Regions from separate parts of the Nocardia sp. NPDC052566 genome, predicted to be linked through region 3. Evidence: riboswitches for the same ligand, from Rfam matches in the RefSeq annotation. Region 3 holds a riboswitch; each other region holds the start of a gene.
The links. A riboswitch is a leader RNA that binds a small molecule or an ion and turns the genes downstream of it on or off. The one in region 3 is predicted to bind S-adenosylmethionine.

Region 1 (4,197 bases), on a different contig from region 3:
TCGGCGCCCTCGATCAAGCTCGACGGCTTGTCCCGGATCATGAACGCGATCACCGGCACGGCGGCGAGGAAGAATCCGGCGCCGACGTAGAACGCCACGTCGTAGCTGTGGATCGAGGCGCGGGCGATCAGGTTGTCGATCGTCGCGTGACCCTCGGCGTAGGACTTGGCGGCCTGCACCGAGATCGTGGTCAGCAGCGCGGTGCCGACCGCGCCGCCCACCTGCTGCGCCGCGTTGAGCAGCGCGCTGGCCACGCCCGAGTCCTCCTCCTCGACCTGGTGCAGCGCCACCGTCTGCATGCCGACGAACAGCGGGCCCATGCCGAGCGCGATCAGCACCTGGGCGGGCAGCACGCTCGCCGCGTAGCTGTCGCCGTAGCCGAGCTGGGCGAGGAACAGCAGGCCTGCCACGCCGAGCACGGCGCCGACGACCATCAGCGGCCGCGGGCCGAACTTGGGCAGCAGCGCGCTGGTGATGCCCGCGGAGATCGCGATGCCCGCCGGGAACGGCAGGAAGGCGAGGCCCGCCTTCATCGACGAGTATCCGAGCGTGACCTGGAAGTAGTAGCTCAGGAACAGGAACATCGCGAACATGGCGATGGGCACGAGCAGCGCGGCGAGGAAGGCGCCGCCACGGTTGATCTCACCCGGAATGTGCAGTGGCAGCAGCGGATTCGCCGAACGCCGTTCGATCGACACGAAGGCGGCGAGCAGCGCGACACCGACGACGAGCAGGCCGAGGGTACTGCCGGCCAGCCAGCCGTCCTCCGCGGCGCGGGTGAAGCCGAACACGATCGCGATCAGGCCGAGCGTCACGGTGACCGCGCCAGGCACGTCGTAACCGCCGGTCCGCGGAGCGGGCACATCCTTCACCACCCACGCCAGCGCACCGATCAGGGCGAGCAGCGCGATCGGGGTGTTCACCAGCAGGCACCAGCGCCACGAGGCGTATTCGGTGAGCGCGCCACCGGCGATCAAGCCGAGCGCCGCGCCGCCCGCGGAGATGCCCGCGAACACACCGAACGCCTTCGCGCGCTCACCGGGCTCGGTGAAGGTCACCGAGAGCAGCGACAGCGCCGCAGGCGCGAGCAACGCCGCGAACGCGCCCTGCAGCGCACGCCCGGCGAACATCTCGATGCCGTTCTGCGCCAAGCCGGCCAGCGCGGACGCCGCCGCGAAGCCGACGAGACCGACGATGAAGATCTTGCGCCTGCCGACGTAGTCGGCGAGGCGGCCGCCGAGCAGCAGCAGGCCGCCGAAGATCAGCGTGTACGCGGTGAGCATCCACTGCTTGTTGCTGTCGCTGATGTCGAGGTCGTGCTGCGCGAACGGCAGCGAAATGGTCACGATGGTGGCGTCGAGCACCACCATGAGCTGGGCCAATGCGATGACCCCCAGGGCGAACCAGCGCGCCCTGCTGTCTTGCTTCCCCGGAACTGCCCCCACCGGTGCGGTCTCCGCCACCTTCGTCTCCTCATCTCTCACTTACCGAGCCATACTGTCATTTGGCGACATTTGTCGTCAAGAGCAAAATGTCAGCCTCAGACATTTGACGGTTACGGACAGAAGAACGGCCGGTTGCGATAGGCTGTGCGCATGCTCGAGTCACCAGCGCAGACCGGCGAGAGCGTCATCGCGGACCCGACCGCGAGCGCCGAGAACACCGCCGCCGACCAGCCAGCAGCAAATCGAAAGCAACCCATCGGCCCGGTCGGCGACCAGCCCGCACAGCTCGGCCTGCGTGAACGCAAGAAGCAGCAGACCCGCACGCGGATCATCGAGGTGGCACTCGATCTCTGCGCCGCGCACGGCTTCGACGCGACGACACTCGAGCAGATCGCCAACGCGGCCGATATCTCCGCGCGCACCATCAACCGGTACTTCGAGACGAAAGAGGACATCATCCTCGGGCCGGTCTTCGACTTCGGCCGCGAGGTCGCCGAGGCGCTGCGCGGGCTACCGCCGCGCGACAACCAGCTGGAGTCGCTCTGCGAGGCCTTCCTACAGGTGGTCGATCGGGCCGCGCTCGGCGAGGGTCCGGTGCCGTTCCGGCAGTTCCAGCAGCTGCAGCGGATCATGCGCGCCACACCGTCGGTGGCCGCGCGGCAGCACGAATTCGTCGAATCCAAGAACGCGGCGCTCACCGACGTACTCGCCGAACGGCTCGGCGTCGCGCGCGACGCGATGTCGGTGCGGATGGTCCTGTCCACCTGGCAGCTGATCGGCCAGCTCGGCATGGAGTGCTCCGTCGACGCGGTGATCGCCACCGATCTGCCCAATGCGGCCGAGGCCGCTCGTTCCGCGCTCACGACCGCCTACGACGAGTTCGTGCGTAGCTGTGGCGGGGCACGACCCGTCGACGCGTTCGTGAAATAGCGGACAGATTTCGATCGTCGCGCCGCCGCCGGTTACCATGTGCGTCAGGTCATGAGTGCCAGCGCGAAGCCCCGGCTCGCTGGTCGGCAACCCTCCAGCTGCGGTGGGGTGCTCCGGGTGATGACCGGGCTCCCGATGGTCGGGAGCAAGCGCGCTGTCAGGAGGTTCGTCGAAATGTGTTGTTGTCCACACACACCTCGATAACAGACCTTCCTGCGCACACATCAGTTGGAGTTGAGACATGAGTGACCCCATCGCGCCCGCGTTCGACCCCGCGCTCTGGTCCTTCGAGACCAAGCAGATCCACGCGGGCCAGACACCGGACGAGAGCACCGGCGCCCGCGCACTGCCGATCTACCAGACGACGTCCTACGCGTTCCGGGACACCGATCACGCGGCCGCGCTGTTCGGGCTGGCCGAGCCGGGCAATATCTACACCCGGATCATGAACCCCACTCAGGACGTGGTCGAGCAGCGCATCGCCGCGCTGGAGGGTGGCGTCGCGGCGCTGCTGCTCGCCTCCGGGCAGGCCGCGGAGACCTACGCGATCCTGAACCTGGCCTCGGCGGGCGATCACATCGTGTCGAGCCCGCATCTCTACGGCGGCACCTACAACCTCTTCCACTACTCGCTGCCCAAGCTCGGCATCGAGGTCTCCTTCGTGGACGACCCGGACGATCTGGCGCAGTGGCAGGCCGCCGTCCGCCCGAACACCAAGGCGTTCTACGGCGAGACCATCGCCAACCCGAGCAGCGCGGTGCTCGACATTCCCGGCATCTCCGGTGTCGCGCACGCGGCCGGGCTGCCGCTGATCGTCGACAACACCGTCGCGACGCCGTATCTGATCCAGCCGCTGGCGCACGGCGCCGACATCGTTGTGCATTCGGCGACCAAGTACCTCGGCGGCCACGGCGCCGCGGTGGCCGGCGTGATCGTCGACGGCGGCGCCTTCGACTGGACCGTGCGCGACGCGAACGGCGAGCCGCGCTACCCCGGCTTCACCACCCCGGATCCCAGCTACCACGGCGCGGTGTTCGCCGATCTCGGCGCGCCCGCCTTCGCGCTCAAGGCGCGCGTGCAGCTGCTGCGCGATCTCGGCGCGGCGATCTCGCCGTTCAACGCGTTCCTGATCAGCCAGGGCATCGAGACACTGAGCCTGCGCATCGAGCGGCACGTGGCCAACGCGCAGGCGGTGGCCGAGTTCCTGTCGACGCATCCCTCGGTCGACGCGGTGTACTACGCGGGCCTGCCGGATTCGCCCTGGTACGACCGCGCCAGGCAACTCGCGCCGAAGGGCGCGGGCGCGATCGTCGCGTTCGAACTGCGCGGCGGTGTCGACGCGGGCAAGAAATTCGTGGACGCGTTAGCCCTGCACAGCCACGTAGCTAACATCGGGGATGTGCGTTCCCTGGTGATCCACCCGGCATCGACCACGCACTCGCAGCTGACGCCGGCGGAGCAGCTCGCCGCGGGCGTCACGCCTGGGCTGGTCCGGCTCGCGGTGGGCATCGAGGGGATCGCCGACATCCTGGCCGATCTGCGGGCCGGCTTCACGGCGGCGGCATCATGAGCGCGCGCAGCGAGCGAACCGAAGACACAGCACCCCCGGGCGCGACGGAGCCGAGCGCCAGCGAGGCGGAGGCGTGACCGTGGATACCCAACCGAGCACTTTCCGGTCGTCCGGGGTGGCGCTGCCACCCCCGGACGGGCGGCTCGGCATCATCCCGATCGGGTCGGTCCGGCTGGAGAGCGGCGCCGTCATTCCGGACGTGCACCTGGCCGTGCAGCGCTGGGGCGAGCTGTCCCCCGCGCTGGACAATGT
Region 2 (4,197 bases), on a different contig from region 3:
CACCGAGGCCGCGGCGCTCGCCGCCCTCGGCGATGACCCTCGCTTCACCGTGATTCGCGCGGAGACCGAACCTGCGCCCGGCTGGACCGGAAAAGCCGCGGCCTGCGCCAGGCTGGCCGAGGATGTGACGACCCCGGTACTGATCTTCCTCGATGCCGACGTGCGGCTGGCGCCCGCCGCGATCGCAAGCGCGGCAAGCGAATTGCGCAGACAGGGCGGCGCACTGCTGTCCCCATGGCCGCGTCAGGACTTCGGTTCGGTATCCGAGGCGCTGGTGCAGCCGCTGCTGTGCTGGTCGTGGGCGTCATCGCTGCCGATGACACTCGCCAACCGCAGCCTGCGCCCCGCCACCGCGGTGGCCTGCGGACAGTTCCTCGTCTTCGATACCGCCGCCTACCGGGCCATCGGCGGCCACGCCGCGGTCGCCGCCAGTCCTACCGAAGACCTGGATATCGCACGCGCCCTGCGCCGTTCGGGCCGCCGCACCGCACTGGTCGCCGCCGGAGATCTGGCAAGCACCCGAATGTACTGCGACGCAACCGAGCTCGAATCCGGCTACACCCGCTGGCTATGGTCCGCCTACGGCGGTTCCCGCCTCGGCGGTGCCGCGGTGGGAACCGTTGCCGCTCTTGCCTATTGGCTACCACCCCTGGCCGCCCTGTGCGGCAAGGGCGCAACCCGCCGCGCCGGGCTCGCCGGATACCTCGCCGCCGTCACCGCCCGCCTACTCGCCCGCGCCACCGAACGCGGCGCCCCCATCACCCGCCCCGACCTCCTCGCCGCCCTGGCCCACCCCCTCTCCATCGCCGCCTACCTACGCCTCTGGACCCGCTCGCACCAAGCGAACCGTCGCGCCGCCCTCCAATGGAAAGGCCGCCCCCTCACCGCACCCCACTGACCACGCCCCATCGCCGAGCGCAGTCGAATAGCCGCCCTGCACGGCGTGTCGCACGGCCATTCGACTGCGCTCGGCACAAGAGAGTGAGCGGCGGAGCGCATCCGCGGCCGGGTGCGAAACCGAACCAACGCGGCCCGTGCACTCATTCATCTGCCGCGCACGGAATAACGCGAGAACCGCAGCGGGGCGCCACCATCCGTGCGCGGCACCTAGCTTGCGGGCAGTAATAGTTGCGGACGTTCGTCGAGCGCAGTCGAATGGCCGCCCTACATCGCGTGTCGCACGGCCATTCGACTGCGCTCGACAGAAGGGGCGGGCGGCGGAGGGGATTCGGCGCTGGATCAGGGCAGTCTCGCGCGCTCATTTGTCTGACGCGCAGGGGGTAATGGGATAACTGCGGCGCGGCGGCGCGATTGGTGTGCGGCAAGAGTTGCGGGTATGTGCTCGAGGGAAGGGGGCAGGCCGCGGAGTGCATCCGGGGGCAGTGTTGTCGCGCGCACTTGTCTCCGCCGCGCACGGAATATCGCGGTAGTTGCAGTGCGGTCGGGGCGGGGCAACCGGGTGGCGTGTGGCATGTGTTGCGGGTGTTCGTCGAGCGCGGGGCAACTATCGCTGAAATGGGGGGTGGCGGCAAGGGCTACGTTCAGCGTGATTTCTACCCTTCCGGGCGGTCTTCTCGGGGCGCATTATTCTTCGGCGCGCCTTCCGACGCGTGCAGACCATCCAGAGCGATCGAGAGACCTGGCTCTATGACGTCGCAGCAACCCCCCGTTCGCGGGTGCGGGTGCTTCCGCCGGGAACGATGGAGGAACGAAATGAACTACCGCACCATCGATTTCTCCAGGCGGCGGCATATCGATCAGTGCCGGATCACCTCGACCGGCTGTTGCCGGTGAGACGCAGCCAGACTGTGCACCCGTCGCTGGCCGGGTGATGCGACCGGCCCGAGGGCACGGTCTCGTTCGTTCTCCTGTTTGGGATCCCCGCTATGAATGCGTCTCTCGCACCCGATGTCGCGATACCCGGCATTTCGGGCGCGCGCTCGGTGGCCGACGCGCCGCCGACGGTGGCCAACGCCCGTCATCCGTGGCGCTGGGTGGTCAGCGCCGCCATACTGGTGCTGCTCGCCCAGTTCGCGCACGGGCTCGTCACCAATCCCGGCTGGGACTGGCCGACTTTCGCGAAGTACTTCACCGCGCAATCGGTGCTCTCGGCGCTGAAGGTGACGCTCGAGCTGACCCTGTGGGGTACGGCGCTCGGCTTCCTACTCGGCACCCTGCTCGCGGTGGCACGACTGTCGAACAACCCGGTGCTGCGGGTGATCTCATGGGTCTACATCTGGGCGTTCCGTTCGATTCCGCTGATCGTGCAGCTGCTGTTCTGGTTCAACATCGCCTACCTGTATCAGCGGCTCTCGGTCGGGATCCCGTTCGGCCCAGCCTTTTTCAGCTTCGAGGTGAACGGGGTGATCAGCGGGTTCAGCGCGGCGGTGATCGGTCTCGCGCTGCATCAGGCGGCGTATTCGGCCGAGATCATCCGCGCGGGCTTCCTTTCCGTCGATGACGGCCAGCTGGAGGCGGCCGCGGCGCTCGGCCTGCCGCGCTGGCGGCAGTTCCGCACCATCGTGGTGCCGCAGGCGATGCGCTCGATCCTGCCCAATGCCACCAACGAGGTGATCAGCCTGTTCAAGGGCACCTCGATCGTGTCGGTGATGGCGATCGCCGAGCTGTTCTACCAGGTGCAGGTGATCTACGGCCGCAGCGGCCGGGTGGTGCCGCTGTTGATGGTTGCCACGGTCTGGTACATCGTGCTGACCACGATCCTGTCGGTCGCGCAGTACTACATCGAGCGGCATTACGCGAAGGGCGCGCATCGCACGCCACCGCCGACACCGCTGCAACGAGTGCGGCAGAAGGTCCGTGACATCGCCGCCGCGAGCGCGGCCGCACCGCGCGGAGCCACCCGATGACGGCGCCGAGCACACCGGCGGTGCATGTCACCGGCGTGCGGAAATCCTTCGGCACCACCGAGGTGCTGCGCGGTATCGATCTGACCGTGCGCACCGGCGAGGTGGTCGCCGTGATCGGCCCGTCCGGCTCCGGTAAATCCACTCTGCTGCGCGTGCTCAACCATCTCGAGACGCTCGACGCGGGCACCGTGTACATCGACGGTGAGCTGATCGGATACCGGTTGCGCGGCAACAAGTTGCACGCGCTGTCCGAGACCGAGGTGCGCAGGCAACGGTCCAGGATCGGGTTCGTCTTCCAGCAGTTCAACCTGTTCCCGCATCTGACCGCGCTGGAAAACGTCGCGCTCGCACCGATTTCCGCGCAGCGCCGCCCGCGCGCCGAGGTCGAGCGGGAGGCGCGGACCCTGCTGGAACGCGTCGGCATCGGTGAACTCGCCGACGCCTATCCGCGCAGGCTCTCCGGCGGGCAGCAGCAGCGCGTCGCCATCGCGAGGGCGCTCGCGTTGCGGCCGCCGGTCATCCTCTTCGACGAGCCGACCTCCGCCCTCGATCCCGAGCTGGTCGGCGAAGTCCTCGATGTCATCCGCGATCTCGCGCACGGCGGCACCGCGCTGGTGATCGTCACGCACGAAATCGGTTTCGCCCGTGAGGTCGCCGACACCGTGGTGTTCCTCGACGCGGGCGCGATCGTCGAACAGGGCCCGCCCGCCGCGGTGCTCGACGATCCGCAGCACCCGCGCACCCGCGCCTTCCTTTCCCGAGTCCGTTGATCCCATGAACAGGTACCCGATGAGAATCCCCGCCCTGATCGGCATTGTCGCTACGGTCGCCGTGCTGGCCACCGGCTGCGGCAACGATCCCGACGCGGACGCGACGACGCAGACCGCGGGCTCGGTCACCTATGACCTGAGCGCCGCACAAACCGGACGGGTACGTGCGGCCAAGGTCGACGACATCGCCGCCCTTGTCCCGCAGGCCATTCGCGATCGCGGCGTCCTGCTGGTCACCGGATCGTCGGGCACCGTGCCGCCGCTGCGCTTCTACGCCAACGACGACAAGACGGTGATCGGCTCCGAAATCGACTTCGCGACACTCGTCGCCGACAAGCTCGGCCTGAAAGTCGATGTCCAGGTGGCGGATTGGTCGCAGAACTTCGTTCGCGTCGATTCCGGCGAGGCGGACGTGTTCATCTCCAACGTGACGGTTACCGAGGAGCGCAAGGAGAAATACGATTTCGCCACCTACCGCACCGACACCGTCGCGCTGGAGGTGCCGCAGTCGAGCACCCTCGACTACAAGGACCGTAAGTCACTGGCGGGCAAGCGAATCG
Region 3 (4,197 bases):
CGCGCGCCGCCGCCGCACTGGCCCAGGCCCAATCGTCGCGCTCGTCCTCGGACAGCGCACCGTGCAACACCGCCTCGTGCCCGCGCTTGCCGAGTTCGGCGACCAGTTCCTCGGCCACCCCGACTCGCTCGTCCACAGCTACCGATATCCGCATGTCACAAGGGTAATCGGCGCGATTCCAGCAGGACGCGAAAGGCGCGGGCCCCGAGGGAACCCGCGCCTTCGACGAAACCGGTGGCTAGCTCAGAGCGTGGTCGAGGTCGCCGAGGAGGTCCTCGACGTCTTCCAGGCCGATCGAGATGCGGACGACGCCGTCGGTGAGACCGATGGTGGCGCGACCCTCCGGGCCCATGGCGCGGTGCGTCGTGGTGGCCGGGTGGGTGATCAAGGTTTTGGAGTCGCCGAGATTGTTGGAGATGTCGACGATCCGCAGCCGGTTGAGCACCTCGAAGGCACGCTTCTTGGCCTCGTCCGCAGGCGCGTTCAGCTCGAAGGTGACCACGGTGCCGCCGCCGCTCATCTGGCTGGTGGCCAGGTCGTATTGCGGATGTGATTCCAGGAACGGGTATTTCACCCAGGAGACCGCGTCGTTGCCCTCCAGGAACTGCGCGACGCGCAGCGCGGAGTCGGTGGCATGGCGCACCCGCAGCGGCATGGTTTCCAAGCCCTTGAGCAAGGTCCACGCGTTGAACGGGCTCAGCGCCGGACCGGTATGGCGCATCAGCTGTTTCACCGGACCGTCGATGTAGTCCTGCGCGCCGAGGATCGCGCCACCGAGCACCCGGCCCTGGCCGTCGATGTGCTTGGTGCCCGAGTAGACGACGACATCCGCGCCGAGCTCGAAGCCGCGCTGCAGCAATGGCGTGGCGAAGACGTTGTCCAGCACCACTTTCGCGCCCGCGGCATGGGCCAGCTCGGTCACCCGGCGGACGTCGACGAGTGTCTGCATCGGGTTGGCGGGCGTCTCGAAGAACACGGCCTGGGTCGGCACCGAAAGCGCCTGCTCCCACTGGTCCAGATCGTCACCGTCGACGAAGACGGTCTCGACTCCCCACCGGGGCAGGATCTCGTTGCAGACCACGAAGCACGAGCCGAACAGGCTGCGCGCGGCGACAAGTCGATCGCCCGCGCCCAAAAGCGCACCGAGCGCGGTGAATACGGCCGACATACCGCTCGCCGTCGCGAAACAGGCTTCGGCGCCGTCGATCAGGCGCAGCCGCTCCTCGAACATGGCCACCGTCGGGTTGCCGTAGCGGGAGTAGACGAAATGCTCGATCTCGCCGGTGAACGCGGCCTCGGCCGCCTCGGCGCTCTCGTAGACGAAGCCGGAGGTCAGGTACAGCGCCTCGCCGGTCTCCTCGAATCCGGAGCGGCGCAAGCCGCCTCGGACGCCGAGCGTCGCCGGGCCGACGCCTTCGGGCAGCGGCTTGTCGAACGCACCACCGGTAATCACGATTGGCTCCTATCGGCCGAGCACGAACAGCACACGTTGCTCATGACTGCCGCCACGGCAGCCCGATGGCGCGCCAGCCCGTGCCGCCGCGGTGCCCGGAGGCGTCGAGTCCGCCTTCGAAACCCTCTAGCACGTTGTAGGAGTGGCCGAATCCGAGCCCGGTCGCGACGGTGGCCGCCCCCTGGGAGCGCTGACCGGAACGACACAGGAAGACGACGGGCGCCTCCTTGTCGCGGCCGTCGAGCGCCTCGCTGAGCTGCTCGGCGAACGCGCCGTTGCGCGTTCCGGTGCCGTCCACCCATTCGATCAGCACGGTGGGCCGCTCGATCGAGCTGGTGTCGGGCACGCCGACGAAGCGCCATTCCGCCTCGGTGCGCACGTCGACGAGGACGGCTTCCTGGTTGTCCCGCAATAGCTCCCAGGCCTGCTGCGGGGTGATGTCACCGGCATAACTCACTGCACGACCTCCTTGAGACGCGACTCGCCTTGCGTCGAAGGCGTGCATTTGATGGTTCGAGACGAGTAAGCGAGGAGTGTGTAATGGTCACTCATGTGGACCTCCTGTGGAATCCGCACTTGCCGCGCCCGGGTTCGGCGCACGGCCAGGTCGTCACCCGGAGCACCCCACCGCGGAGGAGGGTTGCCGACCAGCTAGCCGGGGCTTGGAACTGGCACTCATGACCTTCGGTTGAGATTGCAACGACGAGTGCCGCCGTGTCAAACGCCCTCTCAAAGTGCGGGAATACTCAGTTGCAGACCAGCCACTTGTCGCCCGAGCGCGTCAGATTCCAGGTCGAGGTGGTCTCCGCGCCATCGATCTTCACGGTGACGGTGGCCTTCCCCCGATTGCCGTCGACCGCCGGATTCTCCAATTTCGTGATCTCGACGGTCTTTCCGGCAGGCCGCCCGGCCAGCGGTGAACGCTTCGGATCGAAGCCCTGGCAGCCGGTGCCGGGCGGCGGCACCAGGTCGGTCGTATTGCTGCCCTCGACGAAATTCCGCACCGCGGCGGTGATCTTGTCCGATTCTGTGACATTTTTCTCAGCGGGCGAGAGCAGCCCGCCCGCCACGATGGCGCCGAGCACGACCACGGCGAGCACCGCGGCGGCGATGAACGGCACGATACTGCGCTTGTCGGTCTGGTCGACGGTGATGACTTCGTCGTCCTCGGGGGTCGGCTGCTGCTCGGTCATGCGTCGATGATGGCGCATGGCATCCACCCAGTTCACCGCACCGCGGTAGTAGGTATGTGACACCACCGATAGAATCGCGAGACCACGGCCTGCTGTCATAGCCATAACGACAGCTCACAACCGCGGCGACCTGGGACCGTAGCCACGAGCCAGCATTCACCAGCGTCCGCATCGTCAGGTGCAAGCAAGCGGTGCGCCAACTTAGCCTAAGCTAAGACGGACGCCATTAACTTTCTCGACCATAAGGGTGCGCGTAAAAGATGACCGAACAGACCGCAGGGACCCGACCGCTCCGCATCGCGATTGTCGGCGCAGGCCCGGCCGGTATCTACGCCGCCGACGCTCTGATGAAGTCCGACGCCGAGGTGAGCATCGACCTGTACGAGCGCATGCCCGCGCCGTTCGGCCTGATCCGCTACGGCGTCGCACCGGACCACCCGCGCATCAAGGGCATCATCACCGCACTGCACAAGGTGCTCGACAAGCCGCAGGTCCGCCTGCTCGGCAATATCGACTACGGCGTCGACATCACCCTCGACGACCTGCGCACGTTCTACGACGCGGTGATCTTCTCGACCGGCGCGAACGCCGACCGCGCACTCGACATCCCGGGCATCGACCTGGACGGCAGCCACGGCGCCGCCGATTTCGTCTCCTGGTACGACGGCCACCCGGACGTGCCGCGCGAGTGGCCGCTCGAGGCCGAGAAGGTCGCGGTGCTCGGCGTCGGCAACGTCGCGCTCGACGTCGCGCGCGTGCTGGCCAAGACCGGTGACGAACTGCTGCCCACCGAGATCCCGCCGAACGTCTACGCGGGCCTCAAGGCCAACAAGGCGCTCGAGGTGCACGTGTTCGGCCGCCGCGGTCCCGCGCAGGCCAAGTTCACCCCGCTGGAACTGCGCGAGCTCGACCACTCGCCGACCATCGAGGTCATCGTCGACCCCGAGGACATCGATTACGACGAGGGCTCCGAGGCAGCGCGCCGCCACTCCAAGCAGGTCGACATGGTCGCCAACACGCTGGAGCAGTGGGCGATTCGCGATGCGGGCAACCGGCCGCACAAGCTGTACCTGCACTTCTTCGAGTCGCCCGCCGAGGTGCTCGGCGCGGACGGCAAGGTCGTCGGCCTGCGCACCGAGCGCACCCAGCTCGACGGCACCGGAAACGTCAAGGGCACAGGCGTTTTCAAGGAGTGGGATATCCAGGCCGTGTACCGCGCGGTCGGCTACCTGTCGCAGAACATCACCAACCTGCCGTTCGACGAGCAGGCGGGCACCGTGCCGAACGAGGCCGGTCGCGTGATCGGCGACGAGGACGCCGACGGCGCGGCACGCTACATGCCCGCCACCTACGTCACCGGCTGGATCAAGCGCGGCCCGGTCGGCCTGATCGGCCACACCAAGGGCGACGCCAACGAGACGGTGGCCTGCCTGCTCGACGACAGCGCGAACTTCACCCCGGCGCCGAAGCCCGAACTCGAGGCCGTCACCGAATTCCTGGAGTCCAAGGGCATTCCGTTCACCACCTGGGACGGCTGGTACCGCCTGGACG

Region 1: it holds a riboswitch for S-adenosylmethionine, as region 3 does, so the genes downstream of both, ACIG5A_RS18660 (bifunctional o-acetylhomoserine/o-acetylserine sulfhydrylase) here and ACIG5A_RS20160 (rhodanese-like domain-containing protein) in region 3, are expected to answer to the same signal.
Region 2: it holds a riboswitch for S-adenosylmethionine, as region 3 does, so the genes downstream of both, ACIG5A_RS13980 (amino acid ABC transporter permease) here and ACIG5A_RS20160 (rhodanese-like domain-containing protein) in region 3, are expected to answer to the same signal.

The regions. Positions count from the first base shown of each region.
Region 1 covers NZ_JBIUAF010000003.1:1,073,113-1,077,309, reverse strand. Annotated here, with positions in the region: gene ACIG5A_RS18670 (MFS transporter) at 1-1,463, opposite strand, end outside; gene ACIG5A_RS18665 (TetR/AcrR family transcriptional regulator) at 1,596-2,375, shown strand; SAM riboswitch class IV at 2,423-2,533, shown strand; gene ACIG5A_RS18660 (bifunctional o-acetylhomoserine/o-acetylserine sulfhydrylase) at 2,617-3,945, shown strand; gene ACIG5A_RS18655 (homoserine O-acetyltransferase) at 4,061-4,197, shown strand, end outside.
Region 2 covers NZ_JBIUAF010000002.1:1,503,208-1,507,404, reverse strand. Annotated here, with positions in the region: gene ACIG5A_RS13985 (glycosyltransferase) at 1-898, shown strand, start outside; SAM riboswitch class I at 1,615-1,707, shown strand; gene ACIG5A_RS13980 (amino acid ABC transporter permease) at 1,887-2,867, shown strand; gene ACIG5A_RS13975 (amino acid ABC transporter ATP-binding protein) at 2,864-3,637, shown strand; gene ACIG5A_RS13970 (ABC transporter substrate-binding protein) at 3,657-4,197, shown strand, end outside.
Region 3 covers NZ_JBIUAF010000004.1:101,287-105,483, forward strand. Annotated here, with positions in the region: gene ACIG5A_RS20150 (RpiB/LacA/LacB family sugar-phosphate isomerase) at 1-154, opposite strand, end outside; gene ACIG5A_RS20155 (O-succinylhomoserine sulfhydrylase) at 239-1,453, opposite strand; gene ACIG5A_RS20160 (rhodanese-like domain-containing protein) at 1,494-1,910, opposite strand; SAM riboswitch class IV at 2,021-2,136, opposite strand; gene ACIG5A_RS20165 (hypothetical protein) at 2,200-2,646, opposite strand; gene ACIG5A_RS20170 (FAD-dependent oxidoreductase) at 2,907-4,197, shown strand, end outside.